Regions from separate parts of the Paraburkholderia sp. NPDC080076 genome, predicted to be linked through region 2. Evidence: predicted binding sites of a transcription regulator. Region 2 holds the regulator's gene; each other region holds the start of a gene.
The links. The regulator HrcA, encoded in region 2, represses chaperone genes, less so after heat shock. The targets are predictions, from matches to a motif close to TTAGCACTCNNNNNNNNNGAGTGCTAA.
Positions count from the first base shown of each region.

Region 1 (10,040 bases), 160 kb from region 2:
ACGCTGCCGAAGTTACCGCACGCGATACGCAGGAGATTCATGACTTGTTCCTGCGTCAGGCCGCCGCCGAAACGGCCCATGACATCGACACGCTCGACGGCACGCTGGCGCATGCCGTTCCAGGCCAGCCAGACCCTGTCTCGTTCGTGGCTCGCGCGTACCGGTTCTGGGGCAGGGATGCCGTCATGGAGCACTTCCGCAAGGCTTTCACGGGTACGTGGCGCGTTGAACCGGATCAGAGCGCCATCAGCATCATTCCGTTGAACGGCGATACGGTGCAGATCTATGCACCGACTCGCGTCACACTCGGAGCAGCCGGCCAACCCGCCAGAACGGCGACATTTCTGATCAACGAGTTTGCGATCCGGACGCCATCCGGTTGGAAGATCTCGGCGGTAATTCCCGTTCCTGCCGAGTGAATGGGAGATGCACATGCGCATACAGAAAACACTCGCTTCATTCTTCGCGGTTGTGGTCCTTGCGGCCGCTAATGCGACTGCATACGCCGCCGCCACGCATCGTTTCACGGAGAAAGACAGCCAAGAGGTCAAAGACGTCTTTCTCCGCCAGGCAGCGGCCGCTACGGCGCATGACATTGTCGCGTTCGAGCGCGTACTGGCATCCGCGCCAGCTGGCCAACCCGACCCGATCGCATTCGTGGCTCGCGCCTATCAGTTCTGGGGGAAGCCCGCGCTCATCGAGCATTTCAAGGAAACCTTCAAAGGGGTGTGGAAGTTCGAGCCGAACGTCGAGAGCATCAAGATTGTTCCCCTGACCGCAGACGTCGCCCAGTTGTACGCCCCCACGCAGATTACCCTTGGCGCTTCGGAAGCGTCGGCGAGGAGCGCTCCGTTCCTCGTCTATGAAGTCGCTGTCCGAACCCCGGAAGGTTGGCGGATTGCGTCGATCGTGCCTGTGCCGGCGCCTGCGCAGTAGATCCGATTTTCTCTGTCAACGAGAGCAAGAGAAACGGAAGCCGTCGTCTGCTCTCGGAATAGAGGACCGCAGATCTTCCGTTATGAAGATGTCGCCGGCGCGGTCTTCGGGGCTAACGAAGTCCTGATACGCGTCGATACGATCTCAATCGAGCGCGTGATCCCGTCAATCGCAAAATCGGCCCGCTTGCCCGCGTACGGATTCTCCATTACGAACTCACGAGCCAATCAGGACTTTTAACGATTCGGCCATCAAGCCGTTGCTCGACGATGCTGTCGCGAACGGCGCTGTTCACGGCATTGCGGCAATGGTGTTTGACCGCAGCGGCGCGCTGTTCCATCGCGCCGCCGGCGAGGCAGGTCAACACTCGATGTTCCGCAATGCCTCGAATCTATCGCGGCTTGAAATCAGCGGAACGAATTAGAACTGACCGGCTTCGATGAGAACCATCATCTCGACGGCCGCGATCCTCGCGCACGATGCAATTTCTTCCTCGCTTGCGCTCTTCACGCCAAACAGCGCCTCGTCGAAAAGCGTGGCCTTAAGGAGTGCCGCGAAGGTTGTCGCGGCACCATACTTGTCTTTGCCTTTCCAGCCTGTGACAGGTAACCATCGGTCAAGATAGCTCGCGAATAGCGCGTCGCGTGCACCCGCAACCTGTTCGCGATAGCGGCGCGCGAGTTCGGGGAAGCGAGCGGCATCGCGGGTCACGACGCGATACAGCGCCAACTGTTCTTCCGAAAGCGCGTGCCGAAGATATTCGCCCCCGCGATCGGCAACGCGACGGGCGGCGGTTCGCTAAACCAATCAGGCTCGCCAAGCTCGGCGACTCCCTCTGCCGAACCGGACTGCGTGCCGGTCGTCGAGCAGGCCGCTTCCATCGCCGCACTGAACAGCTCGTCCTTGCTCTCGAAGTGCCGGTAGAGCGTCTTGATCGATACGCCGGCTTCCGCGGCGATCCGGTTCACCGAGCTTTCCGCATAGCCATTCTCAAGGAACGCCCGCAGCGCATGACGCCGGCGACATTCGGCAGCATGCTGCGGATGGATCTGTCGATTCAAAGTGTTTCGCAGCAGGAAATGGCACTTCAGGATCTTGCGCTCAATCTGGGCTTTGACCCGCCTGGGACTTCACGCGCTTGTTTGCTCGTCAGCAAGGGGTGACACCGAGCCAATACAGACACAACGTACAATTTGTCTCTGGGGCAGGGCGGTGATAGCCGCGCGTTTGCCCGAACGTCACTGACGATTGCACTCGGGGGCGGGGTTTTCCCTGGATTTAGCATGAGTCACCCGGACGCGCGGACAGATGCGGTCAGAAAAAGCCGCGCGGTCGCACTGCGCTCGCGGCATTGTGGAACAGCTGGTTTAACAATAACCCGTTGTTTCAAAATGATATTTCCTTTCATGATCGCGGCCGGGCGCCGCTCGGGCGCTCAGACTTAAGTGAACAAAGTCCAAAGTTGAGTGAATCTCACCCAACAGCAGCATCCCTTCTTGAATTTGTCACCACCCGTCCATATAATTAGCACTCGCTGCACGAGAGTGCTAACAACATCGCCGGTTGGCTCAGCCAGCCGGGTTTTCTCAGCGTTCTTCAGTCTCAATCAAGAGAGGAGTATGTATGAACCTTCGTCCTTTGCATGATCGCGTGATCGTCAAACGTCTGGATCAAGAAACCAAGACCGCGTCGGGCATCGTGATCCCCGAAGCCGCAGCAGAAAAGCCGGATCAAGGCGAAATTCTGGCAGTCGGCCCGGGCAAGCGTGACGACAAGGGCGCTCAAATCGCGCTCGACGTGAAGGTTGGTGACCGCGTCCTGTTCGGCAAGTACGCAGGCCAGACCGTTAAGGTCGACGGCAACGAACTGCTCGTGATGCGCGAAGAAGACATCATGGCCGTGGTGCAAAAGTAAGCGCTGGTCGCTACTTTTCCCGGTCATATCTTAAAGAATTCAAGGAGTTAGAAGATGGCAGCTAAAGACGTCGTATTCGGTGATTCCGCCCGTGCCAAGATGGTTGAAGGCGTGAACATCCTCGCGAACGCTGTGAAGGTCACGCTGGGCCCGAAGGGTCGCAACGTTGTCCTGGAACGCAGCTTCGGCGGCCCGACGGTCACGAAGGACGGTGTGTCGGTCGCGAAAGAGATCGAACTGAAAGACAAGCTCCAGAACATGGGCGCGCAAATGGTCAAGGAAGTTGCTTCCAAGACCAGCGACAACGCAGGTGACGGCACCACGACCGCAACGGTTCTGGCTCAGTCGATCGTCCGCGAAGGCATGAAGTACGTCGCATCGGGCATGAACCCGATGGACCTGAAGCGCGGTATCGACAAGGCTGTGTTCGCGGCGATCGAAGAACTGCGCAAGATCAGCAAGCCGTGCACGACCAACAAGGAAATCGCCCAAGTCGGCGCGATTTCGGCAAACAGCGACTCGTCGATCGGCGATCGTATCGCTGAAGCCATGGACAAGGTCGGCAAGGAAGGCGTCATCACCGTTGAAGACGGCAAGTCGCTGCAAGACGAGCTGGACGTGGTCGAAGGTATGCAATTCGACCGCGGCTACCTGTCGCCGTACTTCATCAACAACCCGGACAAGCAAGTTGCCGTGTTGGACAACCCGTTCGTGCTGCTGCATGACAAGAAGGTGTCGAACATCCGTGATCTGCTGCCGGTACTGGAGCAAGTCGCCAAGGCTGGCCGTCCGCTGCTGATCATCGCAGAAGACGTCGAAGGCGAAGCACTTGCAACGCTGGTGGTGAACAACATCCGCGGCATCCTGAAGACCGTTGCTGTCAAGGCTCCGGGCTTCGGCGATCGTCGTAAGGCCATGCTGGAAGACATCGCGATCCTGACCGGCGGTCAAGTCATCGCTGAAGAAACCGGCCTGACGCTCGAAAAGGCAACGCTGGCTGAACTGGGTCAAGCGAAGCGCATCGAAGTGGGCAAGGAAAACACGACGATCATCGACGGCGCTGGCGAAGGTGCGAACATCGAAGCACGTGTGAAGCAAGTCCGCACGCAAATCGAAGAAGCAACGTCGGACTACGACCGTGAAAAGCTGCAAGAACGCGTTGCCAAGCTGGCAGGCGGCGTTGCAGTGATCAAGGTCGGCGCTGCGACCGAAGTCGAAATGAAGGAAAAGAAGGCACGTGTCGAAGACGCACTGCACGCAACGCGCGCAGCTGTGGAAGAAGGCATCGTTGCTGGCGGCGGCGTCGCGCTGATCCGCGCACGTACGGCAATCGCCGGCCTGAAGGGCTTGAACGCCGATCAGGACGCAGGTATCAAGATCGTGCTGCGCGCGATGGAAGAGCCGCTGCGTCAGATCGTCACGAACGGTGGCGAAGAAGCCAGCGTCGTGGTGGCAGCTGTTGCTGCTGGCAAGGGCAACTATGGCTACAACGCAGCAACCGGCGAGTACGTCGACCTGGTTGACGCAGGTGTCGTGGATCCGACGAAGGTGACGCGCACGGCGCTGCAAAACGCAGCTTCGGTGGCGGGTCTCCTGCTGACGACCGACGCAGCTGTCTGCGAACTGCCGAAGGAAGATGCTCCGATGGGCGGCGGTATGCCCGGCGGCATGGGCGGCATGGGCATGGACATGTAATTTCAGTTGGGCCTCGTTACGAGGTCCAGCTGGAAGCACATGGGGGAGTGCGCCGCGAGGCGTGCTTCCCAAAAGAAAAAACCCGCAGAAATGCGGGTTTTTTTATGGGCGCTTGCTGCGGGCTGAAGCGCCGGGAAAGCGATCGGCGCTTCGCGCCAGCTATCAGTGCCGCGCTTCGCCCGGCGCCGCATCCTTGCCGGCTGTCGGCGGCGTATCGTCGTCGCTGCTGCGCGCCCAGAAGAACCGGTCCGGCATATACGCGCCCATGCCCGGCCGGAAAGCGTTGCGCAGGGCCTGGTACAAATATTCCTGCGCCTCGCGCACCGCTTCAGCGGGCTCCTGGCCGTTGGCCAGCAACGCGGCGATCGCCGAGCCCAGCGTATCCGTCAAGCCCATGATCCGATGGCTGCCGCGGTCCCACATGTCCTGACGCAACTGGCCGTCTTCGCTGAACAGCGTATTGACGTGCCGGTGCGTGCCGGTTTCCGTCGACAGAATGTATTCGCAGCCTTGCGACAGCAGATGCGAGATGGCGGCGTCGAGGCTCGGCGCTTCGGCGTCGCCGTCCGGTTGCGCGAGCGCGAGCAGTGTGGCGGAATCGGCGACCAGCAACGTGGTTTGCGGCGCGAGCAGATCCGCGATCGCTTCGCGCAGTTCGTCGGCGGACAGCACGTGCTCGTCGTCGAGTGTGAAATCGGGGGCGAGAATCAGCGGAATGTCGTCGTAATCGGCGACGACTTCGGCAATCGCGCTCACTACTTCCGCGCGGGTGCAGGCGCCGACCTTGAACGCGGCGATCGGCATGTCTTCGAGCAGCATCCGCGCCTGGGTCGCGACCACTTCAGGGTCGAGCCCGGTGACTTCGTCGCAGCTCGCCGAGTCGCGCACGGTGTAGCCCGTGAGCACGGAGACGCCATGACAGCCCATGCTGGCAAGGGTCATCAGGTCGGCTTGCAGGCCTGAGCCGCCAGTGGGATCGGAAAGGCCGAAGGTGAGGACGATCGGAGGCGTGTCGCTGGGCATGAAGATTGACAGAAAGGAGCTAAATTTAGGCGCAGAGACTGCGCAATCGACTCAATTATGCGGCCTAAACCGTCGCGAGGGCGTTTTTTCGCATCTCGCGATGCATTGCAGCAAGCCAGCCGCGGCCGGCGCGCGGCATGGCGCCGCAACCACCGTGCCGGCCGACGCAAACTGCATAGCCAAAGGCCGTAGCACGCTACGATTGCGCGTTGCTGATTGCTAGGCATTGGGGCGGCAACACGGTACCATCATGGCTCCCGTTTCCACGGACTCTACGACGCGACACAAGAATGGAATATCAAAGCTGGATGTGCCTGATTTGCGGCTGGATTTACGACGAAGAAGCCGGTTTGCCGGACGAAGGCATTGCGCCGGGCACCCGCTGGGAAGACGTCCCCATTAACTGGACCTGCCCGGAGTGCGGCGCGCGTAAGGAAGACTTCGAGATGGTCCAGATCTGAAGTCCGGGAGCAGCCGGCATGCCGGCTGCGGGCCGTGCCGCATGCCTGCGGCGCGGCATTGGCATGGTGTTTCGCAGCCGGCGTGGCGCGCCGGATCGAACGCACCCGGTGCGCTCTGAAGTTTGCCCCAACGCGTCGACGCGGAACATCCTCGGCCGTGCCGTGTCGCAACGTTAGTCTGTCATTGTCCTGTCGCCGGTTCGCGCGTTAGCCGATCAGTCTGCGTGCGGCGCGAGGCGACGGCCCGTCAGCTTCGTGTCGCCTGCCCATGACTCTTCGATCCGCTGCACCCGTTTCCTTCGATGCCTTGCCGAACCCGCGCGGCGGCGCCGTACGTCCGGCCGAACTGGCGCTGGCCGAGGCGCTGCTGGCATTCGAACAGCACAGCGAGAGCACCTCGGCGTTGCTGCGTGCGTCGCACGCATTGCGCGGAGCCGGTTGGCTGAGCGCGCAGCGCTTTGCTGACGCGCTGGTGCGGCTGTCGCCGCTCCTGGAGGGCGACCCGGCCGACGCGGTCAACGCGCGGCCCGTGTTCGGCGCGGCCTTGCGCGACTTCCGCGCCGCGCTCGAACGCCACAATCTGCGCGAGCTGTCCTGCTCGCCCGTGCTCTTCAATCATTACCGGGCGCTCTGCACGCATCTGTCGGAGCACACGCCCGGTTCCACCGTCGCGTTCGAAGATCTCGCGTTGACCGCGCGGCCGGTGCCACCGGTCTCGCTACACGCGCAGTCCGCCGATCAATTGGCTCATCTGCGAGCCCGCTATGAGCGCGCGCTGCTGCCGGTGCTGCGCTCGCAGGCCGATTCCGGCAGTGCGGCGGCGTTGGCCGTGACCAATGCGGCGCTCGACGAACTGGACGCCGTTTTCAGTGAACTCGCCGGCCCGGACCCTTACGATTTCTGGCGCCTCGCCAAGGCCTGCGCCAAGGCTCTGCGGGTCAGCGGCCGGGCCACCGGGGAAACCGACGCGCGGCGTTTCTACGCCCGTTGCAACCTCGCGCTCGCCGATCATGCGCGCGGCATCGAACTTGCGCCGCGCTCCCTCGTGCGCGCGACGCTCGCGCTGCTGTGGCGCGACTACGCGTTGTTCGGCGCCGCAGCGGAAGACGCCGACCAGGTGGAAGTGCTGCACGACTACGGTTTGACCGTCGACTGGCACGTCGCGGGCACCCAGGCATCCGAAATGCTTTGGGAAGCGGGCGCAGTGCAGGCCCAGGCGATCAGCGCCACGCGCAGTGCACTGACGCGTGAGCTGGGCGTGCTGGCGGTTAACGCAAACGCGTACGAAGATTTTCTGCAAACCGCGGACGCCTCGATTTCCGCATTGACCGAGCACGCCCGCGCCGCCGACCAGCCGGAGAAAGCCGATCCCAGCGAAGCGCTGCAGGCGGGCGATGCCGCCTACCGGCTCGGTTCCGCCGCGTGCGCGCTTGGCCTCGGCCACGTGGCGCTGCTGGCCGACGCGCTGGGGCTCGCGTGGCGCCGTCGCGCGCATGCCGGCGTGTCGACGCCCGCGGTGCGTGCGCATGTGATTGTCGGCGCGCCGGCGGCGAGCACGCTCGAGCAGGCCGCCGAGGCCTTGCGTGCCACGTTGCACAAGGTTGCAGCGGGCGTCGCGCCGCCCGGCGGCAACACCGCGCTGGCGGCCTTGACGCGCTCGATCGAGCAGGGCGGCGCGTGAACAGTACGCGTGGCGGATTCGGCCCGCCGGACCCTCTGCCGGCCGGACGCAACGGGCCGCAATGACATATCCCGGCGGCACGCAATACGCGTGCCGCGAAACCCTGCGAACCTGCACCGTGGCGAGCGCCCGCGTGCGTGATAGAGTGCAACTTGAATCGCCGTCGATGGCTCGCGGCACGCTCCATGGCACACATCGCGGTTCCACGCTCAAAGCCCGCCATCCTGCATCGTCTTTGCTAAAATCCGAACTATGTCCAAGAGTACCGATCGCATCAATCTGACCAACCAGTTCCTGATCGCCATGCCGAACATGGCGGATCCGACGTTTTCAGGAACGGTGGTCTACCTTTGCGATCACAGTGAGCGCGGTGCGCTCGGCCTCGTGATCAACCGGCCGACCGATATCGACCTCGAAGCGCTCTTCAGTCGCATCGATCTCAAGCTCGAGATCGAACCCCTTCTCCATGTGCCCGTTTATTTCGGCGGCCCGGTGCAAACAGAGCGCGGCTTCGTGCTGCACGATCCGAAAGACGGCAACGCGTACACCTCGTCCATGTCGGTGCCGGGCGGTCTCGAGATGACCACCTCGAAAGACGTGCTCGAAGCGGTGGCGAGCGGCACGGGTCCCGAGCGTTTCCTGCTCACGCTCGGCCATGCCGGCTGGGGCGCGGGCCAGCTCGAAGAAGAGATTTCGAAGAATGGCTGGCTGACGGTCGAAGCCGACCCGAAGATCGTCTTCGACGTACCCGCCGAAGAGCGTCTCGAAGCCGCGCTGGCCTTGCTCGGCATCAACCTGTCCATGCTGTCGGGCGAGGCGGGTCACGCATGAACCTGCGGGCCGGACGTGAGGCGACGCTGCTTGCGTTCGACTACGGTGAAAAACGCATCGGCGTGGCGGTCGGCAATTCGCTGACGCGTCGCGCGCGGGCGCTCGTGATCGTGCAGAACCGCAGCCGCGAATACCGCTTCGAGGCGGTCGGCAAACTGATCGCCGAATGGAAGCCGGACGCGCTCGTGGTCGGCTTGCCGATGCATCCGGACGGCACGCCGCACGAAATGACGCAGCTCGCGAAGCGCTTCGGCAATCAGCTGAACGGCCGGTTCAAATTGCCGGTCACGTGGATCGACGAACGCTATTCGTCGGTCGAGGCGAAGGCGGAAATCCGCGCCGGCAACGGCCGCGCCGACATGCTCGACGCCGAAGCCGCCAGCATCATCCTCCAGCAATATCTAGACGGACTTTCCGACGATCATGAGTTCCATTGACGCCGAAGCGCTTTATCGCGCGCTGCTCGACCAGATTCGCGCGGTGTATGGCGACCAGCTCGGCGGCGGGCAAGACGGCGCCGAAGGCGCGGTGCTGGCGGGCATCTACAGCGGCGGCGCGTGGCTTGCCGAGCGGCTGGCGCGCGACCTGAACCTGCCGAGCTTCGGCGTGGTGAACGTCGCGCTGCATCGCGACGATTACGCGAAGAAAGGCCTGCACTCGCAGGCGAGCCCGACCTCGCTGCCGTTTTCGGTCGACGGCCGCCGTATCGTGCTGGTCGACGACGTGCTGTACACCGGCCGCACGATTCGCGCGGCGCTGAACGAGCTGTACGACTACGGCCGCCCAGCATCGGTCGAACTGGCGGTTCTCGCCGATCGCGGCGGGCGCGAATTGCCGGTGGCGGCGCGCTTTGTCGGCGGCGTGGTGAACATTCCCGCCGACGCCACGCTCGTGCTGGCCCGCTCGGAAAGCGTTGAAGCAGGCGGCGCACCCGGTCAGCCGCGTTTCACTTTTCACACTGAAGCACGCGTCGATTGAACACGGCACGATGCGCCAGGCGCGCAGCGAGTCCGTCGCAATCGGCGCATCGCATCGAGCCATCACACGCCACACAAGAGAGATTTTTCGAGCCGGTCGCCGCGGCATCGCGCGCGAAAGCCGGCTTGGCATCGTCACACGCAGTCAGCATCGACACCGATCACGTTGAAGCCCGTATTTGAAGCAGGTACACCATGAACACCGCCTCCCAGGCTCCCAAGGATTCCGCCGACAGCGCCACCGAGCGCTTCCGTTATGGCTTCCTGAAGGGCAACCCACAGCTCACGAAAAACGGCGAGCTGAAACATCTGTTGTCGATCGAGGGCTTGCCGAAGGCGATCGTCAATCACATTCTCGACACCGCCGACCAGTTCGTCAGCGTGACCGATCGCGAGGTGAAGAAGGTGCCGCTGTTGCGCGGCAAGTCGGTGTTCAACCTGTTCTTCGAGAACTCGACGCGCACCCGCACCACCTTCGAGATCGCCGCGACGCGTCTGTCGGCTGACGTGCTGAATCTGAAC
Region 1 is NZ_JBNNWQ010000002.1:6,527-16,566, reverse strand. It holds gene ACQKRQ_RS07475 (nuclear transport factor 2 family protein) at 1-419, shown strand, start outside; gene ACQKRQ_RS07470 (YybH family protein) at 433-936, shown strand; gene ACQKRQ_RS07465 (TetR/AcrR family transcriptional regulator C-terminal domain-containing protein) at 1,357-1,665, opposite strand; gene ACQKRQ_RS07460 (TetR/AcrR family transcriptional regulator) at 1,644-1,997, opposite strand; gene ACQKRQ_RS07455 (hypothetical protein) at 1,947-2,099, shown strand; gene groES (co-chaperone GroES) at 2,560-2,850, shown strand; gene groL (chaperonin GroEL) at 2,905-4,545, shown strand; gene ACQKRQ_RS07440 (hydroxymethylpyrimidine/phosphomethylpyrimidine kinase) at 4,708-5,568, opposite strand; gene ACQKRQ_RS07435 (rubredoxin) at 5,859-6,029, shown strand; gene ACQKRQ_RS07430 (hypothetical protein) at 6,298-7,710, shown strand; gene ACQKRQ_RS07425 (YqgE/AlgH family protein) at 7,963-8,541, shown strand; gene ruvX (Holliday junction resolvase RuvX) at 8,538-8,978, shown strand; gene pyrR (bifunctional pyr operon transcriptional regulator/uracil phosphoribosyltransferase PyrR) at 8,965-9,519, shown strand; gene ACQKRQ_RS07410 (aspartate carbamoyltransferase catalytic subunit) at 9,714-10,040, shown strand, end outside.
Region 1: a site for HrcA is predicted at 2,461-2,487, ahead of groES (co-chaperone GroES). Genes of this name have one in related genera too.

Region 2 (10,040 bases):
GGTCGTGCCGAGCGCCTGCTCGTCGAGCCATTGCTCGACCTGCCCATGCGTCTCGAACTCCGCAGTGATGTCGGCGCGGCTTTCGCCGGTGCGCACGACGTTCGCATCGGCGCGGGCGCCGAGCGCTAGCGCCAGCGCGTCGATCAGGATCGACTTGCCGGCGCCGGTTTCGCCGGAGAAAACAGTAAAGCCGCTGTCGAATTCGAGATCGAGCGCGGCGACGATGACGAAGTCGCGTATCGAGAGGTGGCGAAGCATGGAGGTCGTCTGGTGAGCGTGATAGTCGGGTTTCGGCAGCGGCGGCGTTCGCGTTCCGGTGTCCTTGCCGCTCAGGGCTTGGAGTCTTCTTCGTGCGACGGGTATTCGTTCCAGTGCAGCTTCTTGCGCAGCGTGGCGAAGTAGCTGTAGCCGACGGGATGCAGCATCGGCACCGTATGACGCGAGCGGCGCACTTCGATCGTGTCGCTCAGTTCGAGCGAGGTGAACGACTGCATGTCGAAATTGACGTTCACCTCACGCCCCGAGACGATCTGGATGCTCACCTTGGAGTCGTCCGGCAGCACGATCGGCCGGTTCGAGAGCGCGTGCGGCGCGATCGGCACCAGCACGATGCCCTGCAATTGCGGATGCAGAATCGGCCCTTGCGACGACAGCGCGTAAGCGGTCGAGCCGGTGGGCGTGGCCACGATCAGGCCGTCCGAGCGCTGGTTGTACATGAAGCGGCCGTCCACCGAGACATGCAGTTCCGCCATGCCCGAGAAGCCGCTGCGGTTGACCACCACGTCGTTGAAGGCCAGCGCGTGATAGATCGGATTGCCGCCGCGCATAATGCGCGCTTCGAGCAGCACACGTTCTTCGCGCTCGAAGTTGCCCGAGAGCATTTGCGGCACGATCTCGCGCATGTCGGAGATCGGAATGTCGGTAATGAAGCCGAGCCGCCCGTGGTTGATGCCGATCAGCGGCGTGCGGTACGGCGCAAGCTGGCGGCCGATGCCGAGCATGGTGCCGTCGCCGCCCAGCACCACCGCAACGTCGGCGCGCGCGCCGATCTCGGCGGGACGCAGCGCCGGATAGTCGGTGACGCCGATCTCGGCGGCGGTGTCGGCTTCGAACACGACCTCGAAGCCGCGCTTCGCGATGCACGAGGCGAGCGTGGTCAAGGGCTCGGCGATGCCCGGCGTATTGTTGCGCCCGACGAGCGCGACGGTCTTGAACTGGCTGGTCACTTGCATGCCGGCATTACACCATAGGTAGGGCCTGAAAAGAACCGCAGACAGACCCGGTAGCCGGCCGGCACGCGCGGGCCGTCAGCGCATCTCGCGATTATCGTTAGAATGGTGAAGCCTTGATGACATGTGCGCCGGTTAAAGTGCGGCGGGGTGCCGGCAGCGGGGCCGCCCAGAAGGTGGCCTGCAAGGTGGTCCGCAAAGCGCCGGGCGGAACGCCGGCTAGCAGGCCGGACCGAAGGCAATGCGCTGCGCCGGCAACAGGCGGCGCGTTCGTCAGGGATGGGCGCCCCTAGCGCTCGCGGTTGTCGTGCCATTGAGCTAAAATTTTCCGTCATGCTAGATCCTCGCGCACAAACCCTCCTCAAAACGCTGATCGAGCGCTACATCGCCGAAGGTCAGCCGGTCGGCTCGCGCACGTTGTCGCGCTATTCGGGCCTCGAACTGAGTCCCGCAACGATCCGCAACGTGATGTCCGACCTCGAGGACCTGGGGCTCGTGATCAGTCCGCATACTTCGGCGGGCCGCATTCCTACGCCTCGCGGCTACCGCCTGTTCGTGGACACCATGCTGACGGTGGAGTCCGCCGCGGACGAAGAGGCCGTGACGCGTACCGTCAAGACTACGCTGCAGGCGGGCGAACCGCAGAAAATCGTTGCGGCTGCGGCCAGCGTGCTCTCCAATTTGTCGCAGTTCGCCGGCGTGGTGCTCACGCCGCGGCGCAGCCATGTGTTCAAGCAGATCGAGTTCATGCGTTTGTCCGACAAGCGCATTCTGCTGATCATCGTCACGCCGGAAGGGGACGTGCAGAACCGCATCATGGCGACCCAGCGCGATTTCTCGCCGTCGCAACTGGTCGAGGCTTCCAACTACATCAACGCGCACTTCGCGGGCCTTTCGTTCGACGACGTGCGCCGCCGCCTGCGCGAAGAAATCGACGAACTGCGCGGTGACATGACTACGCTGATGCACGCCGCCGTCACCGCCAGCACGGACGAATCCGACACGGGCGAGACCGTGCTGATTTCCGGCGAGCGCAACCTGCTCGAAGTCGCCGACCTTTCGTCGGACATGGCGCGCTTGCGCAAGTTGTTCGATGTGTTCGACCAAAAGACCAGTCTCCTTCAATTGCTCGACGTGTCGAGTCACGCGGCGGGTGTGCAGATTTTCATCGGCGGCGAGTCGAATCTCGTACCGATCGAGGAAATGAGCGTGGTCACCGCGCCGTACGAGGTGAACGGCAAGATCGTCGGCACGCTCGGCGTGATCGGGCCGACCCGCATGGCCTACAACCGCGTGATTCCGATTGTGGACATCACCGCACGCCTGCTTTCCCTGACTCTCAGCCAGCAATAAATAGCTTCGACTCCTGGCCGCGGCGGCACCTGCTGCAAATAATGCGTGACCGCGCGCGGCTTGCCAATTGGCCGAATGGCCAGGGGTGTCCGGCGGACCGGTGCATGAACCGCGCCGCTATAATGAATCCCACCTGAACCGACTCTCCGCCAAAACCGGTTACTTCTGCTGCCTATGCGCTTCGACCTCGAGCGGCCCTCACAGAACGCCACGTCACACCGTGTCGCCGTGCTGCTGATCAATCTCGGCACGCCCGACGCGCCGACGCCGCGTGCGGTCCGCCGCTATCTCGCGCAGTTTCTGTCCGATCCGCGCGTGGTCGAAATTCCGGCGCTGCTCTGGCAGATCATTCTGCGGCTGCTGATTTTGCCGGTCCGGGGCCGCGCGTCCGCCAAGAAGTACGCCGCGGTGTGGATGCCCGAAGGCTCGCCACTGCGCGTTCACACAGAGAAGCAGGTGGAGGGCTTGCGCCATCTGTTGCAATTGAACGACTACACGGTGCTGGTCGATTACGCGATGCGCTACGGCACGCCGGGCATTCCGGCCATGCTGAACCAGCTCAAGCTGGCGGGCGCCGAGCGCGTGCTGCTGATGCCCATGTATCCGCAGTATTCGTCGTCGACCACCGCCACCGCTTTCGACGACGCTTTTTCGGCGCTCAAGCGTATGCGCAATCAGCCGGAGATCCGCACGGTGCGGCAGTACGCCGACCATCCGGCCTACATCGCGGCGCTTGCCGCGCAGGTGCATCACTATTGGCATCAGCACGGCCGGCCGGACTTTGCCGCGGGCGACAAGCTGGTACTGAGTTTCCACGGCGTGCCCAAGCGCACGCTGGATCTCGGCGACCCATACCACGAGCAATGCCAGCAAACCGGCGCACTGTTGATGCAGGCGCTCGAACTGACACAGGTGGAATGCCGCATCACGTTCCAGTCGCGGTTTGGCAAGGCCGAATGGCTGCAGCCGTACACGGCGCCCACGCTGAAGGAACTGGGTGCGGCGGGTGTGCGTCGCGCCGACGTGTTCTGTCCGGGCTTTACAGCCGATTGCCTTGAAACGATCGAGGAAATCGGCATGGAAGTGCGCGACGAATTCCTCCACGCGGGCGGCAAGGATTTCCATCGGATTCCCTGCTTGAACGCCTCGCAGGCATGGATTGCCGCGCTGGGCGAGATCGTCGCGCAGAACCTCCAGGGATGGCCGGTGCAGGCGTTGCCGGTGCCGCATACGACAGGAGCTTGAACAGGCTCATGAATTACACGATTTCAACTGAAGCGGGCGCGAAGCTGCGCATCGACAAATGGCTTTGGGCGGCGCGCTTCTTCAAGACGCGTTCGCTCGCGGCCGACGCCGTCGAAAAAGGCCACGTGCGGATTGGCGGCGCCAGCGTTAAGCCGGCCAAAGACGTGCGGGTCGGCGACCTGGTGGAGATCGAGATCGAACGGATCGTGTGGCAGGTGGAAGTGCTGGGCGTGTGCGACGTGCGCGGCCCGGCGAGCGTCGCGCAAACGCTTTATGCGGAAACCGAAGCGAGCAAGGTGAAGCGGCAGGTCGAACAGGAGCGGCGCAAGACGTATCGCGAGCCGGCGGCCGCGTTGCACGGCCGGCCGACCAAACGCGACAGGCGCACTATCGACAAACTTTCAGGTGGGGGTTGAACAGTTGTTCCATGGTCGCATGCACACCGCCGTATTCGGTAGTGTGGTCGTTGACAGCCCCGGACATGCAGATGGTCGTGGTGCCCGCAATCAGAACCAATGCGACCACCGAGATTGCAAAGGTCAGTTTCACGGTACTCCCCTCGGGAAGGTTCAGGATAAAGACGGGCGAATCGGGTGGAAATTGCAATATGTCGGAAAGGTTGACGTCAGATTAGGGTTAACGCGTCTTTTCCGATGCTTAAGTGGAGCATAGGCCACTTGTCGATAGCACTCAATCTCAATCTGATTGCGCAGCAATAATCGTTGTAACCGGGCATTTCCGCCGCGCGTTCGTGGTGCGAAAAGATCCGGGAGAACCGCTTGAAATGGTTGTTCCCGGCCTCATCTGCCGTTTTGATTTGCGGTGACTCGCGCAGTTGTCTGTCGCGATTTTGCAACGCACAAACCGCGCCAGGTTTGATGCGTTGCCTGCCACCGTTGGCTTTTACCTCGCTTTCACATTTAACGACTTTCAGCGACATGGAAAACACGCAAGAGAACCCGACGAGCCAGAATCCCACGCCCGCCGACGAAACCGCGCGCCAGGCCGCCGAGGCCGCGGCACCTCAGCAGGAAGCGGCTGCCAACGCCGCGACCGACTCGCCGGTCAACGCCGAGCAAGCGGCCTTGGCCGAAGCTGAAGCGAAGATCGCCGAGTTGCAGGAAAGCTTCCTGCGGGCCAAGGCTGAGACCGAAAACGTCCGCCGCCGCGCTCAGGAAGACGTCGCCAAGGCGCACAAGTTTGCAATCGAGAGCTTCGCCGAGCATCTGCTGCCGGTAATCGACAGCCTCGAGGCAGCCGTCGCCCACTCATCCGACGACCTGCAGAAGGTGCGCGAAGGCGTCGAACTCACGCTGCGCCAGCTCACCGGCGCGTTGGAGAAGGGCCGCGTCGTCGCCCTGAATCCGATTGGCGAGAAGTTCGACCCGCACCGCCATCAGGCCATTTCCATGGTGCCGGCCGAGCAGGAGCCGAACACCGTGGTGGCCGTGCTGCAAAAGGGCTTCGTGATCGCCGATCGCGTGCTGCGTCCGGCACTCGTGACCGTCGCGGCGCCGAAGTAAGCGCCGGAAGGCTCGGTAAGCCGTTTCGGCCGGCAGGCAGCGCTGCGGCCAGTGTTCTGGTCGGCGCCTCGGTGTTTGGCGTCTTCGCGATGCGCGAGCTCGGCGCCGAGTCATTCGGAGCAGACGATGAACTGGCGTGGTGTTTGCCAGAATCTCGACCGTTTCAACTGCGAGATCTTCAGGAAAGCCGTGCCCGTGAGCCGGGCGCGATTCACGCGCTCGGTCTCGAATGGGTTCACAGCAACGTTGGCGAGCATCGCGAACTGGGCCGGCGCTTCATGCTGCACGGCGTGGCCACGTGGTTTCACTTCCACGGCGGCAGGCAGGCGGCTCGGTTAATGGAACAAATTTGGGCAAAAGTTCGCCCGATTGAAAAAAATTAAAGACCGCATCGCAAAAGAGGTCTTGAAAACGATGCGGACGCACTTATGTTGAGTGCAGGTAGGAATTGAGAGCGGATCGCCTTACCGCCAGCTGGGCAAACAAGGCGCTTCCCGCAGCGATCAAAGTTAGGAGATTAGTAAAAATGGGCAAAATCATCGGCATCGACCTCGGCACGACCAACTCGTGCGTGGCGATCATGGAAGGCAATTCGGTCAAGGTGATCGAGAACTCGGAAGGTGCGCGCACCACGCCGTCGATCATCGCTTACATGGAAGACGGCGAGATTCTCGTCGGCGCGCCTGCGAAGCGTCAGTCGGTCACCAACCCGAAGAACACGCTGTACGCAGTCAAGCGCCTGATCGGCCGCCGCTTCGAAGAAAAAGAAGTGCAGAAAGACATCGGCCTGATGCCGTACAAGATCATGAAAGCCGATAACGGCGACGCATGGGTCGAAGTGCGCGATCAGAAGCTCGCTCCGCCGCAAATTTCCGCGGAAGTGCTGCGCAAGATGAAGAAGACCGCTGAAGACTATCTCGGCGAGCCGGTCACGGAAGCTGTGATCACGGTTCCCGCGTACTTCAACGACAGCCAGCGCCAGGCAACCAAAGATGCAGGCCGCATCGCCGGTCTGGAAGTGAAGCGGATCATCAACGAGCCGACCGCAGCCGCTCTGGCATTCGGTCTGGACAAGGCCGAAAAGGGCGACCGCAAGATCGCGGTGTATGACCTGGGCGGCGGTACGTTCGACGTGTCGATCATCGAAATCGCGGACGTCGACGGTGAAATGCAGTTTGAAGTGCTCTCCACGAACGGCGATACGTTCCTGGGCGGGGAAGACTTCGACCAGCGCATCATCGATTACATCATTGCCGAGTTCAAGAAAGAACAGGGCGTGGATCTGTCGAAAGATGTGCTCGCGCTGCAACGCCTGAAGGAATCGGCTGAAAAGGCGAAGATCGAGCTGTCGTCGAGCCAGCAAACCGAAATCAACCTGCCGTACATCACGGCCGACGCGTCGGGTCCGAAGCACTTGAACCTGAAAATTACGCGTGCGAAGCTGGAAGCACTGGTTGAAGAGCTGATCGAACGCACCATCGAACCGTGCCGCGTGGCGATCAAGGACGCAGGCGTAAAGGTCGGCGAAATCGACGACGTGATTCTCGTCGGCGGTATGACCCGCATGCCGAAGGTGCAGGAAAAGGTCAAGGAGTTCTTCGGCAAGGATCCGCGCCGTGACGTGAACCCGGACGAAGCCGTCGCCGTGGGCGCCGCGATTCAAGGTCAGGTTCTGTCGGGCGACCGCAAGGACGTTCTGCTGCTCGACGTGACCCCGCTGTCGCTCGGCATCGAAACGCTCGGCGGCGTGATGACGAAGATGATCAACAAGAACACCACGATCCCGACCAAGCACGCCCAGGTCTACTCGACGGCCGACGACAATCAGGGCGCCGTGACGATCAAGGTGTTCCAGGGCGAACGCGAAATGGCAGCGGGCAACAAGCTGCTGGGCGAGTTCAACCTGGAAGGCATTCCGCCAGCACCGCGCGGCACGCCGCAGATCGAGGTGAGCTTCGACATCGACGCGAACGGCATTCTGCACGTCGGCGCGAAAGACAAGGCGACCGGCAAGGAAAACCGCATCACGATCAAGGCGAACTCGGGTCTGTCCGAAGCCGAAATCGAGAAGATGGTGAAGGACGCCGAAGCGAACGCGGAAGAAGATCACAAGCTGCGTGAACTGGCCGATGCGCGCAACCAGGGCGACGCGCTGGTCCACAGCACGAAGAAGGCGCTCACCGAATACGGCGACAAGCTGGAAGCTTCCGAGAAGGAAAAGATCGAAGCCGCGCTGAAGGACCTCGAAGAAACGCTGAAGAGCGGTTCGAGCGACAAGGCCGCGATCGAAGCCAAGATCGAAGTGGTGGCCACCGCCTCGCAGAAGATGGGCGAGAAGATGTACGCCGACATGCAGGCTGCGCAAGGTGCCGAAGCAGCGGCAGCGGGCGCGGCAAGCCCGGGTGCAACGGCCGGTGGCGCGAGCCACCAGCAGGACGACGTGGTCGACGCCGAGTTCAAGGAAGTCAAGAAAGACTAAAGCCAGGTCGCCTTTCGACCGTAAAGCCGCACACAGCCTTGTGTGCGGCCCGGCTGCACCGGACACTGCGCCAGCTTTGTCGAACAGCAGGACAGCAGAAACGTGCAAGAGCGGTTATCACGCCTGGCGAGCCTTTTAGGCTCTCCGGGCACATTTGTTTTATGGAGGGCGTTGTTTTGAGCCGCATTCAGGCGGCATGAAACAGCGGCCGGACGAGTCGTGAGACTCCAGCATTCAAGAGGAGCCACCGTGCGCATTGCGCGAGTGGCGTTGAACCGATATGGCGAAACGGGATTACTACGAGGTTCTGGGCGTCGCAAAGAACGCGAGCGACGACGAAATCAAGAAGGCTTATCGCAAGCTGGCGATGAAGCACCACCCCGACCGCAATCCGGGCAACAAGGATGCGGAAGAGCATTTCAAAGAGGTGAAGGAAGCCTATGAAATGCTCTCGGACTCGCAAAAGCGTGCCGCGTATGATCAGTACGGGCACGCGGGCGTCGATCCGAACATGGGCGGTGCCGGGGCGCAAGGCTTCGGCGGGTTTGCCGACGCATTCGGCGATATCTTCGGCGACATCTTCGGCCAGGCGGCCGGTGGCGCCGCACGCGGCGGCGGCCGCGCCGGCCCGCAGGTGTATCGCGGCGCCGATCTGCGCTACAGCATGGAAATCACGCTGGAACAGGCCGCACACGGCTACGACACGCAGATTCGCGTGCCGAGCTGGGTCTCGTGCGAAGTCTGTCACGGTTCGGGCGCCAAGCCCGGCACCAAGCCGGAAACCTGCCCAACCTGTAGCGGTTCGGGTTCGGTGCGTATGTCGCAAGGCTTTTTCAGCATTCAGCAAACCTGCCCGAAGTGCCATGGCACCGGCACCTACATTCCTGAACCGTGCGGCCACTGCCACGGCGCGGGCAAGGTGAAGGAAACCAAGACGCTGGAAGTGAAGATCCCGGCAGGTATCGACGACGGCATGCGTATCCGTTCCGCCGGCAATGGCGAGCCGGGTATCAACGGCGGCCCGTCGGGCGATCTGTACGTCGAGATTCACATCAAGCAGCACTCGGTGTTCGAGCGCGACGGCGACGATCTGCATTGCCAGATGCCGATTCCGTTCACCACCGCGGCGCTCGGCGGCGAAATCGAAGTGCCGACCCTCGCGGGCCGCGCCAGCTTCACCGTGCCGGAAGGCACGCAGTCGGGCAAGACGTTCCGTCTGCGTGGCAAGGGCATCAAGGGGCTGCGTTCGAGCATTGCCGGCGATCTGTACGTGCACGTGCAAGTCGAAACGCCGGTCAAGCTCACCGAGCCGCAACGCGATCTGCTCAAGCAGTTCGAGAAGGCATTGGTCGAGGGTGGCTCGCGGCATAGTCCGCAAAGCAAGAGCTGGTTCGATCGGGTGAAGAGTTTCTTCGATTAATGGCAGTTTGAAGTTGGCGGTAGGTATGACGGCAGATGAGCGCGACGCGGTGTTCGCGTTGCTCGACGATTGCGACGCGACGGCGGCGCGCCGTTCGAGTCGTCTGTACACGGGTTTTGTGCATGAACGGGTGTGTGCGGATGCCGCGCACCTCGAAGCCGTGTGCGGGACCGTGGTCGCTGAGACGCAGCGAGGTTTGCATGCCGTCGTGCTCGCCGATTATGAGTTCGGCCGGAATCTTCTCGAAGTACACCGGTCTCTGAAAACGCAGCCTGGCGATGCCACGCTGCGTTTTTTATTGTTCGAACGTTGCGAGAAGCTTGCTCGCGAAGAGGTCGACACATGGCTCATGGCGCGCGATGAAGGCGCGGCCGAGCCATCAGTGGCGGGTACGGCCAACGTGCGCGCGAGCGTCGACACGGCGCAATTCAATGCGTCGATCGATGCGATTCACTCGGCCCTGCGCGCCGGCGACTCGTATCAGGTCAACTACACGTATCGGCTCGGGTTCGACGTATTCGGCTCGCCGACCGCACTGTATCGGCGGTTGAGGGCGCGTCAGCCGGTGCCGTATGGCGCGCTGATCGCGTTGCCGGGCGGACAGTGGGTGCTGTCCTGCTCACCGGAGCTCTTCATCGAGAAGCAGGGCGCGATGTTGCGTGCGCGGCCGATGAAAGGCACGGCGCCGCGCTCGGACGACCCGGCGGCGGACCGGCGCGCTGCCGAATTCCTCGGCAACGATCCGAAAAATCGCGCCGAAAACGTGATGATCGTCGACCTGTTGCGCAATG
Region 2 is NZ_JBNNWQ010000002.1:169,999-180,038, reverse strand. It holds gene recN (DNA repair protein RecN) at 1-258, opposite strand, end outside; gene ACQKRQ_RS08205 (NAD kinase) at 330-1,232, opposite strand; gene hrcA (heat-inducible transcriptional repressor HrcA) at 1,563-2,582, shown strand; gene hemH (ferrochelatase) at 2,757-3,827, shown strand; gene ACQKRQ_RS08190 (RNA-binding S4 domain-containing protein) at 3,836-4,243, shown strand; gene ACQKRQ_RS08185 (hypothetical protein) at 4,453-4,767, opposite strand; gene grpE (nucleotide exchange factor GrpE) at 4,766-5,350, shown strand; gene ACQKRQ_RS08175 (hypothetical protein) at 5,422-5,733, shown strand; gene dnaK (molecular chaperone DnaK) at 5,877-7,829, shown strand; gene dnaJ (molecular chaperone DnaJ) at 8,110-9,249, shown strand; gene pabB (aminodeoxychorismate synthase component I) at 9,275-10,040, shown strand, end outside.

Region 3 (10,040 bases), 190 kb from region 2:
CGCGGGCGTGCTGTCTCGCGGGATCGCCATAGATGCGATACTCACACTCAATAGCGTCTCCTGAATACCGCGGCCGACCGCTCCGAGGCGGCACGCCAACACGTCCCACTGCGCCCGATGACCGACTCCGCCGACACCGTCAATCCCTTCCCCTGCGCCCGCTTCATCAAGGAAATCGGCCGCGGCCCGAACGGCGCCCGCGCGCTGACCGCCGACGATACACGCACGCTCTACACCGCCATGCTCGACGGCCGCGTGGCCGAGCTCGAACTCGGCGCGGTGCTGCTCGCGTACCGCGTGAAGGGCGAAACCGCCGACGAACTCGCCGCAATGCTGGCCGGCGCGCATGCGTCGTTCGAGCCGGTTCATCTGCCGCACGGCACGTTTCGGCCCGTCTCGATACCCAGCTACAACGGCGCGCGCAAGCAGCCGAATCTGGTGCCGCTGCTCGCCCTGCTGCTGGCGCGCGAAGGCGTGCCGGTGCTGGTGCATGGCGTCACCGAAGATCCGGGCCGCGTGACGAGCGCGGAGATCTTCACGCATCTGCAAATTCCGCACGCGCGATCGCACGCCGATATCGAAGACGGTCTCGCTGAGCACCGCCTTGCGTTTGCGCCGATCGGCGTGCTCGCGCCGAAGCTCGCGCGCCTGCTTGCGCTGCGCCGGCGCATGGGCGTGCGTAATTCGACGCACACGCTGGTGAAAATCCTGCAGCCGTTCGCGCCCGCGGGTTTGCGCCTCGTCAACTACACCCACCCGCCGTATCGCGACAGCCTCACGCAACTGTTCAACACGCATCCGGACGCGGCCGCCGGCGGCGCGCTGCTTGCGCGCGGCACAGAAGGCGAAGCGGTGGCCGATACGCGGCGCCAGGTGCAAGTCGACTGGTTGCACGACGGCGTCTGCGAAACGCGCGTGCCGCATGAACGCTCGTCGCCGGATGCGCCGGAAGTGGACTTGCCCGAGGCTAAAGATGCGCCGACGACAGCGGCCTGGATCAGCGCCGTATTGCGTGGCGAAGCGCCCGTGCCGAGCGCGATCGAACGGCAGGTCGAACTGATCGTGGACGTCGCAAGAATGCCGGTGTAACCGCCTCGGCGTAAGCGCTGCGGCGCGCTTGCCGTCGCCCGCTGCGACCTGCGCGGGTTGACACGCCGCGACGCGCCGTCATACATTAGACCCATGCGTTCCCTTCCGAACACCCTCCGAATTACCTCCGGCCGCCTAGCGCGGCCCCTATCGCTACGCCTAGCGTAAGTCAGGCGTAGCGCCGCGCGTTGGCAGCTCAGGTTGCTCGAAGCGCGGTCTCTCCAGCAGTTCCGTTGTTCCGTTTCACCCCCTAAGCGTAGTTCTTCACAACCTGTAGTCGTTTGCATTCGTCCGTTTACCGCGCGGACGAAGCGCGAGGATCAAATGCACGCCGCATGGGCTTTATCCACGTCCGTTTTCGCCGTCACGATGACGCTGTTCGTTCGCGCCCGTTCGTTGTTGCCGCTAGCCCCCGGCTGGCGGCCCGTGCACCCGTGGCAGTCCGCCAACCGCTCGACGCCACATCCTTTCGCATGCGACACAACGAACGAGGCTCACCATGTTGCAAAATCCCGCTGAAAAATATCGCCCCTTCCCCACCGTGCGGCTGACCGGCCGCAAATGGCCGAGCCGCACGATCGACCAGGCGCCGGTCTGGATGAGCACCGATCTGCGAGACGGCAATCAGGCGCTGATCGAGCCGATGAACGCGGCGCAAAAGCTCGAGTTCTTCGAGATGCTGGTCGCGATCGGCTTCAAGGAAATCGAGGTCGGCTATCCGTCGGCGTCGCAAACGGATTTCGATTTCGTCCGCAGGCTGATCGAAGAAAGGCGCATTCCCGACGACGTGACCATCGAGGTATTCATGCCGTCGCGCGCGGAACTGATCGCGCGCACGTTCGAGGCGCTGGAAGGCGCGCCGCGCGCCATCGTGCACTTGTACAACGCGATCTGCCCGTCGTTTCGCCGGATCGTGTTCAACCAGTCGAAGGCCGAAATCAAAGCGCTGGCCGTGGCAGGCACGCAAATCATCAAGGAGCATGCGCAGGCGCGGCCGGACACGCATTGGACCTTCCAGTACTCGCCGGAAACGTTCAACGCGGCCGAACTGCCGTTTGCACGCGAGGTGTGCGACGCGGTGGCGCAGACGTGGCGGCCCACGCGCGATCACAAAATGATCATCAACCTGCCCGCGAGCGTGGAAGCGGCGACACCGAACGTATTCGCCGACCAGATCGAATGGATGCACCGCAATCTCGGCTATCGCGACAGCATCGTGCTGTCGGTGCATCCGCATAACGATCGCGGCACCGCGGTGGCCGCCGCGGAACTGGCGCTGCTGGCGGGCGCGGACCGCGTCGAAGGCTGTTTGTTCGGCAACGGCGAGCGCACCGGCAACGTCGATCTCGTGACGCTGGCGATGAATCTGGCTGCGCAAGGCGTCGATACCGGGCTCGATTTCTCGGATATCGAGGCGGTCCGGCGCGTCGTGGAGCGCTGCAATCAGTTGCCGGTGCATCCGCGGCATCCGTATGCGGGCGATGCGGTGATTCGAGCGAAAAGCGGGGAGCGACAAGGCGTCGCGGCGCATGAGCCGGAAGTGGCCGAAGCCGGTGCGGCCGATCGTCGCGAGTGGAGCGGTGTGGATGACGAAAGCGTCGCTGCCTGAGAATCAGGGCGAGTGACGCAAGAACCGACGCACAAGCGCGCTACCCGCGTGCCCGCGTCAGCCGGAGCAACCCGCTCACAAGGCGCGGCCAGCCCGGAAACAGTGAGCTCAAAAGGCTCACTCGATTGCGCAACGCGTTGCCTGCCAGGCAATCAGGCGCCATCGCCCGTCTTCCTGCGTATGGATCGCCGTGTAGGCGATCGGAAACAGCAGCGCTCCGTTATTGGCTTCCATTTCGATCAGCGCCCGGCCGGTCACGACGCAGGTCTCGCGCCCGACCGGCAGCACCTCTTGCGACTGAATCTCGATCTGCCGATAGCGGCGGCGGCCCGCGGTAATCCCGTCGATGAACTGCCGTTTCGTTTCCCGCTTGCCGTTCGTGTGAACGTAGCTCACGTTGTCCGCGAGCAGCGTGTCGAGCGATTGCCCGTCGCCGTCGACCATCGCGCGAAAACGCTCTCGCTCGAGCTCGCGAACCGCTTCGATTATCTTTGCCGCCATCGCTCAGCCCCTCGCACCGGTGAGCCGAACGTGGCCACGGTCGTCAGAAGTTATATTGCAGATATAGCTGGTGGAAATTTATACCAGGATTCGGCTCTTTGATACCGCCGTTGGAAATATGCTGGAAGCGATAGCCTGCCTGGTACTGCTGGTGGCTGCCGAACTGCATGCCCACGCCGGCCATGTCGGCGAACTGGAACGCAGTGCCCAATGTGAAGGTCGAAGAAATCCGGGGACTCGACAGCAGCCGGATGCCCGCGCCCAGTTCGGCGTACGGGCGGATCACGCCCGATCCCTTGATGAAGCGGATGATCGGCGTCACGCCGATTTCGCCGATGTTGTCGTGCACATTGCCTTCGTTGGTGTGCCACCAGGCCACGTGCGCTTCGCCGATTAGCGAGAAATGCCAATCACCGATCTGCCACCAGGTCAGATCCGGGTCCCAGACGAAACCGAGGTCGAGTTTCTTGACGTGGCGATCGCCGAGGCCACCCGCCACCTGCACGCCAAACTGGTCCGCCGAAGCCCATCCTGAAGTTCCCACCAGCACGGCGCCAGCCGTGATATTTAGAGCCAGACCACGCAAAGCATTCTTTTTGTTGTTCATCTAACACCCGAGCTCCGCCGAACGTTGAACAATCCTTAACCGTTTTGCGTATTGTAAAGACAATCTCAATTCAGTGGATCGTATGAAGAAACCCGACTTTCCGCAATTAGTCACGTCAAAACTAGCAAAAGTCGGTCACTTATAACAATGAAGGCGATCTGTTAGGTAAGTTCTACGTTCCGAGCAAAGAAGCCGAAGGAGGCGTACCATGGCTATTGAATCGTGAATTTCAATAGGAATTTACGGAACTTGGATGCCCCTACAGCCTCTAAGTATTAGCACTCGGCAATTCAGAGTGCTAACATCCAACGCTGGAGTCGTTACCTGAATAAGCTTTTGTCTGATTCCAAAGGAGTTTCCTACGTGAGCCATGCAATGACCCTTCCGAGTACTTTGAGCCCGTCGTCGGCTAAGGCCGCTTCGGCAGGTGCACTGGCGCTCTCGCATTCCTCGCTGCTGCCCGGTCAATTGGGCAATATCGACGCCTACATCCAGGCCGTAAATCGGATTCCGATGCTGACGCCGGCGGAAGAACGCCAGTTCGCCACCGAATTTCGCGAGCAGGACAACCTAGAGTCCGCGCGCCGTCTCGTCCTGTCGCACCTGCGGCTGGTCGTATCGATCGCGCGCAACTATCTGGGCTATGGACTGCCGCACGCCGACCTGATCCAGGAAGGCAATATCGGCCTGATGAAGGCCGTGAAGCGCTTCGACCCGGAGCAGAACGTGCGCCTAGTGTCGTACGCCATGCACTGGATCAAGGCTGAGATCCACGAATACATTCTGCGCAACTGGCGGATGGTGAAAGTCGCCACGACCAAGGCGCAGCGCAAGCTGTTCTTCAACCTGCGCAGCCACAAGCAAGGGCTGGGCGCGTTCACGCCGGACGAGATCGAAGGTCTCGCCAAAGAGCTGAATGTGAAGCGCGAAGAAGTGTCCGAAATGGAAACGCGCCTCTCAGGCGGCGATATCGCGCTGGAAGGGCAGGTCGAGGACGGCGAAGAGTCGTACGCGCCGATCGCCTATCTGGCCGACTCGCATAGCGAGCCGACCGCCGTGCTGGCTTCGCGTCAGCGCGACAAGCTGCAAAGCGACGGTATCGCGAGCGCGCTGGACGCACTGGACGCCCGCAGCCGCCGCATCATCGAGGCACGCTGGCTGAAAGTGGAAGACGACGGTTCGGGCGGTTCGACGCTGCACGAACTGGCCGACGAATTCGGTGTGTCCGCCGAACGTATTCGCCAGATCGAGGCAAGCGCTATGAAGAAGATGCGCGGTGCGTTGACCGAATACGCGTAAAGCTTGAAGATTGTCAGCATGCCGGTTCGCCCGGCGCGCGGTATCCAGCCGCCAAGCCCCGCCCTCGCAAGACGGCGGGGCTTTTTTTCGCCGACGCCGCGGCGTTTTCGCGCACGCGCACACTGACGCAAGAACATCACCGCGCAACACGCGTTTCTTGACGTATCACAAACCAGATAGCAATACTGCTTGAACGGGGCAAGTCTCGCGACCCAATGCCGCAGCGCCGAACTGTTGCGCGCGAGGTTCTACTCCTAGAATCGGGATGCACTCGCCAAACCGCCCAAGCGGCCTGGCGCCAGCCGGATTCACCGGTGTGAAGTTGCCTTCTACCGATCATGACCACAGCCCTCAATCGCAGCACCACCCACCGCCCGAGCCTGCGCAAACGGTTCCACGGCTGGGTGCGCGGTCCGACGCTGGCGCGGGATATCGCCATCGTCCTCGCCATCAAATTCGTACTGCTGATGGCGCTCAAGTACACGTTCTTCAATCATCCACAGGCGGAGCACATGTCGCTGCCGCCTGAGCAAGTCGCGCAGGCGCTGTTGTCCGTGCCTGCCTCGCATCCGTCCCAAGGTGATCAACATGCCCGTTAGCGAAGTCGTAGAACTGTCGCGCCTCCAGTTCGCCATCACCGCGCTTTACCACTTTCTGTTCGTCCCGCTCACGCTCGGCCTGTCCTGGTTGCTCGTCATCATGGAGTCGGTCTATGTGATGACCGGCAAGCAGATCTACAAGGACATGACCCAGTTCTGGGGCAAGCTGTTCGGCATCAACTTTGCGATGGGTGTCACCACCGGCCTCACGCTGGAATTTCAGTTCGGCACAAACTGGTCGTATTACTCGCACTATGTCGGCGATATTTTCGGCGTGCCGCTCGCGGTTGAAGGGTTGATGGCGTTCTTCCTCGAGTCGACCTTCGTCGGCCTGTTCTTCTTCGGCTGGAACCGGCTCTCGAAGACCCAGCATGTGTTCGTCACGTTCCTCGTGGCGCTCGGCTCGAACCTGTCGGCGCTGTGGATTCTGGTGGCCAATGGCTGGATGAACAATCCGGTCGGCGCTACCTTCAACTATCAGACCATGCGCATGGAGCTCGACAGCATCTTCTCCGTGCTGTTCAATCCGGTCGCGCAAGTCAAGTTCGTGCATACCGTGTCGGCCGGTTATGTGACGGCGTCGATGTTCGTGCTTGGCGTGTCGTCGTGGTATCTGCTGAAGCGCCGCGACACTGAATTCGCATTGCGTTCGTTCGCGATTGCCGCCGGCTTCGGTTTGGCGTCTACGTTATGCGTGATCGTGCTCGGCGACGAATCCGGCTACCGCACCGGCGAAGTCCAACAGGTCAAACTGGCCGCGATCGAATCCGAATGGGAAACCGCGCCCGCGCCGGCTCCGTTTACGATCATCGGGATTCCGAATCAGAAGGAAGAGCGCACTGACTACGCTATCCGGATTCCCTACGCGCTCGGCCTGATCGCCACACGTTCGCTCGATGAACCCGTGGTCGGCCTGAAAGATTTGATGGCGCGCAACGAAGAGCGCATCAAAAACGGCATGCTCGCCTACGCCGCGCTACAGAAGCTGAAGCAAGGCGACATCACCGACGAAGCCAAAGCCGACTTCGACGCGCACAAGCAGGATCTCGGCTACGGCCTGATGCTCAAGCAGTTCACCGCGAACGTCACCGACGCCACGCCGGATCAGATCGCCCAGGCCGCGAAGAAAACGATCCCGCCTGTGGCACCCGTGTTCTTCTCGTTCCGCTTGATGGTGGGCCTCGGCATTCTGTTCCTCGCCACTTTCGTGCTGGCGTTCTGGTTCTGCGCGCAGCGCTCGTTGTTGCTGGAGAAGCGCCGCTGGTTCCTGCGCTGGGCCGTGTGGGCGATTCCGCTGCCCTGGCTCGCGGCGGAGTTCGGCTGGATTGTCGCTGAAGTGGGCCGTCAACCGTGGACCATCGCGGGCATTCTGCCGACCAACCTGTCGGCCTCGAGCCTGACACCGAATGACCTGTATCTGAGTATCGCAGGCTTCGTGGTGTTCTACACGGTGCTGTTCATCATCGAAATCATGCTGATGTTCAAGTACGCGCGGCTCGGGCCCTCGTCGCTGCATACGGGCCGCTATCACCACGAACAACAGCCGCTGAATCAGCCGCTGCCGACCAACACGGCCGCCTGATTCGCCGCCACTGAGCTTCAAGGGAAAAGATCATCATGGATTACGCAACCCTCAAACTGATCTGGTGGGTGCTGATCGGCGTGCTGCTGATCGGCTTCGCGCTCACCGACGGCTTCGACATGGGCGCGGCGATTCTGCTGCCGTTCATCGGCAAGACCGACGCCGAGCGGCGCATCGTCGTGAACACGGTGGGCGCGACGTGGGAAGGCAATCAGGTCTGGCTCATCACGGCGGGCGGCGCGATGTTCGCCGCGTGGCCGCTGGTGTACGCGGCATCGTTCTCCGGTTTCTATTTCGCGATGCTGCTGGTGTTGTTCTCGCTGTTCTTCCGGCCGGTCGGCTTCGACTACCGCAGCAAACGCGAAGACCCGCGCTGGCGCACGGCGTGGGACTGGGCGCTGTTCGTCGGCGGCTTCGTGCCGGCGCTGGTGTTCGGCGTCGCGTTCGGCAACCTGCTGCAAGGCGTGCCGTTCTCGTTCGATACCGACCTGCGCGTCACCTATCACGGCGGCTTCTTCGCGCTGCTCAACCCGTTCGCCGTGTTGTGCGGCCTCGTCAGCGTCTCGATGCTGACCGCGCACGGCGCCGCCTTCGTCAAGATGAAAGCGGACGACATCGTCGCCGAGCGCGCTTCGCTGGCGCTGCGGATCGCTTCGCTCTCTTGCGTGGCGCTGTTCCTGATCGCCGGCGCGCTGATCTCCACGATGATCGGCGGCTATCAGGTGATCGACGCCCCGCCGCTCGACACGGTCGCCAATCCGTTGATGAAGAACGTGATCGGCGCACCGGGGCTGTGGCTCACCAACTACGCGAACTATCCGTGGATGGTGAGCGCGCCGGTGGCCGGTCTCGCAGGCGGCGTGCTGGCCACGTTGCTCGCGCGCTCGCGCTTCGAAAAGAGCGCCTTCCTGTCGACTTCGCTGATGATCATCGGCGTGATTCTGACGGCGGGCTTCTCGATGTTCCCGTTCATCATGCCCTCCTCGCTCGACGGCCGCAGCAGTCTCACCGTGTGGGATTCGACCTCGAGTCGCATGACGCTGCAGATCATGCTGATCGCCGTGATCATTTTCCTGCCGATCATCCTGATCTATACGAGCTGGGTGTATCGCGTGATGCGCGGCAAGGTGACCGCCGCCGCGCTCGAAGAAAATCACCATACGATGTATTGATCCGCAACACGCTTAACAGGAGTTTGCGATGTGGTATTTCAGTTGGATTCTCGGGATCGGCGTGGCGTTGGCGTTCGGCATCATCAATGTGATGTGGCTGGAATCGCATCGGCCGTCGGAAGCCGGCGCACAGAAGAGACGCTAAAACTGCATGTGCCGGCCACGGGCCGGTAAACGGAAAAGCGGCACCTTGAATGATTCAAGGTGCCGCTTTTTTATTGCTGCATGACTACTGGAGGTGAAGCAGCGCGAGCCGCTCCTGCTTCAGCACTGCGTCATGCCGGCAAAGGCGTTGCACCGCCGCTTTGCGTCGTGCGCGTTGTCAGCTTTTCAGCGTAGCGCTGCGCCGCATCGCCGACGACGATATGGAACGTGTCCGCAGAAATCCACGCCGTATCGAGCGTCGCCAGACGTTGACGATCAACCGCCGACGGATCCCGCACGACGATACGCAGACGCGTGGCCGCCACCGCATCAAGCGACACCACGTTGCCCGCGCCGCCGAACACGGCCAGCCAGCGCAGCGGATCGGGATCGAGCGGACCGCTACTTTGAGCACCCGAAGCTGCAACCGGCGCAGCCGCCACTGCCGGAGCCGCAGCGGCAGCCACCGGCTTCACCACCTCACCACCACCCTGCGCGATCACCGTGCGAATTTCGTCCGCGATGATGTCCGCTTCCGGTCCGATGATCACCTGCACGTTGGTCGAGCCGCGCTTGAGCACACCACGCGCACCGATCGTCTTCAGTTCGTTTTCAGAGACCTTGTTCGAATCGACCACCGACAGACGCAGTCGCGTCGTGCAGGCATCCACCACCGACAGATTCGACGCACCACCGAGTGCAGCGATATAACGCTGCGCACGCGGCACAGCCGCACCGGCGACCGGCGAAACGAAACCACCAGCAGCAAACGAGTCGACTTGTTCATCGGCTGTAGCGGGTTCACGGCCCGGCGTCGCCATGTTGAATTTGCGGATGAAGAAGCGGAACAACCCGTAGTACACCACCATGTAGACGAGACCGATCGGAATCGCCCACCAGCCACGAGTCGACAGGCCGTAGTTCAGCACGTAATCGATCGCGCCAGCGGAGAACGTGAAGCCGAGGTGAATGCCGAGCGCCGAACAGATGGCGAGCGAGAGGCCCGTCAACAGTGCGTGGATCACGTACAGCACCGGTGCGAGGAACATGAAGCTGAATTCGATCGGCTCGGTCACGCCCGTCAGGAACGACGTGAGCGCCATCGAGAACAGCAGGCCGCCGACCAGCGCGCGGCGCTCCTTCGGTGCTTCATGGAACATTGCCAGACAGGCAGCCGGCAAGCCGAACATCATGACCGGGAAGAAGCCCGTCATGAAAGTGCCGGCAGTCGGATCGCCCGCGAAGAAGCGATGCAGGTCGCCCGTCACGGCGGCGCCGCCCGGCGGCGTGAACGTGCCGAACACGAACCACGTCAGCGAATTGAGGATGTGATGCAAACCCGTGACGAGCAGCAAGCGGTTCAGCACGCCGAACACGAACGCGCCGAGCGCGCCCGCGGTGGTCAGCCAGTGGCCGGCCGTATCGATCACGGCTTGCA
Region 3 is NZ_JBNNWQ010000002.1:362,099-372,138, forward strand. It holds gene ybiB (DNA-binding protein YbiB) at 118-1,089, shown strand; partial or broken gene ACQKRQ_RS08995 (2-isopropylmalate synthase) at 1,589-2,629, shown strand; gene ACQKRQ_RS09000 (nuclear transport factor 2 family protein) at 2,816-3,199, opposite strand; gene ACQKRQ_RS09005 (acyloxyacyl hydrolase) at 3,243-3,806, opposite strand; gene rpoH (RNA polymerase sigma factor RpoH) at 4,170-5,105, shown strand; gene cydP (cytochrome oxidase putative small subunit CydP) at 5,444-5,704, shown strand; gene ACQKRQ_RS09020 (cytochrome ubiquinol oxidase subunit I) at 5,694-7,286, shown strand; gene cydB (cytochrome d ubiquinol oxidase subunit II) at 7,322-8,458, shown strand; gene cydX (cytochrome bd-I oxidase subunit CydX) at 8,487-8,603, shown strand; gene nagE (N-acetylglucosamine-specific PTS transporter subunit IIBC) at 8,734-10,040, opposite strand, start outside.
Region 3: a site for HrcA is predicted at 4,082-4,108, ahead of rpoH (RNA polymerase sigma factor RpoH). Genes of this name have one in related genera too.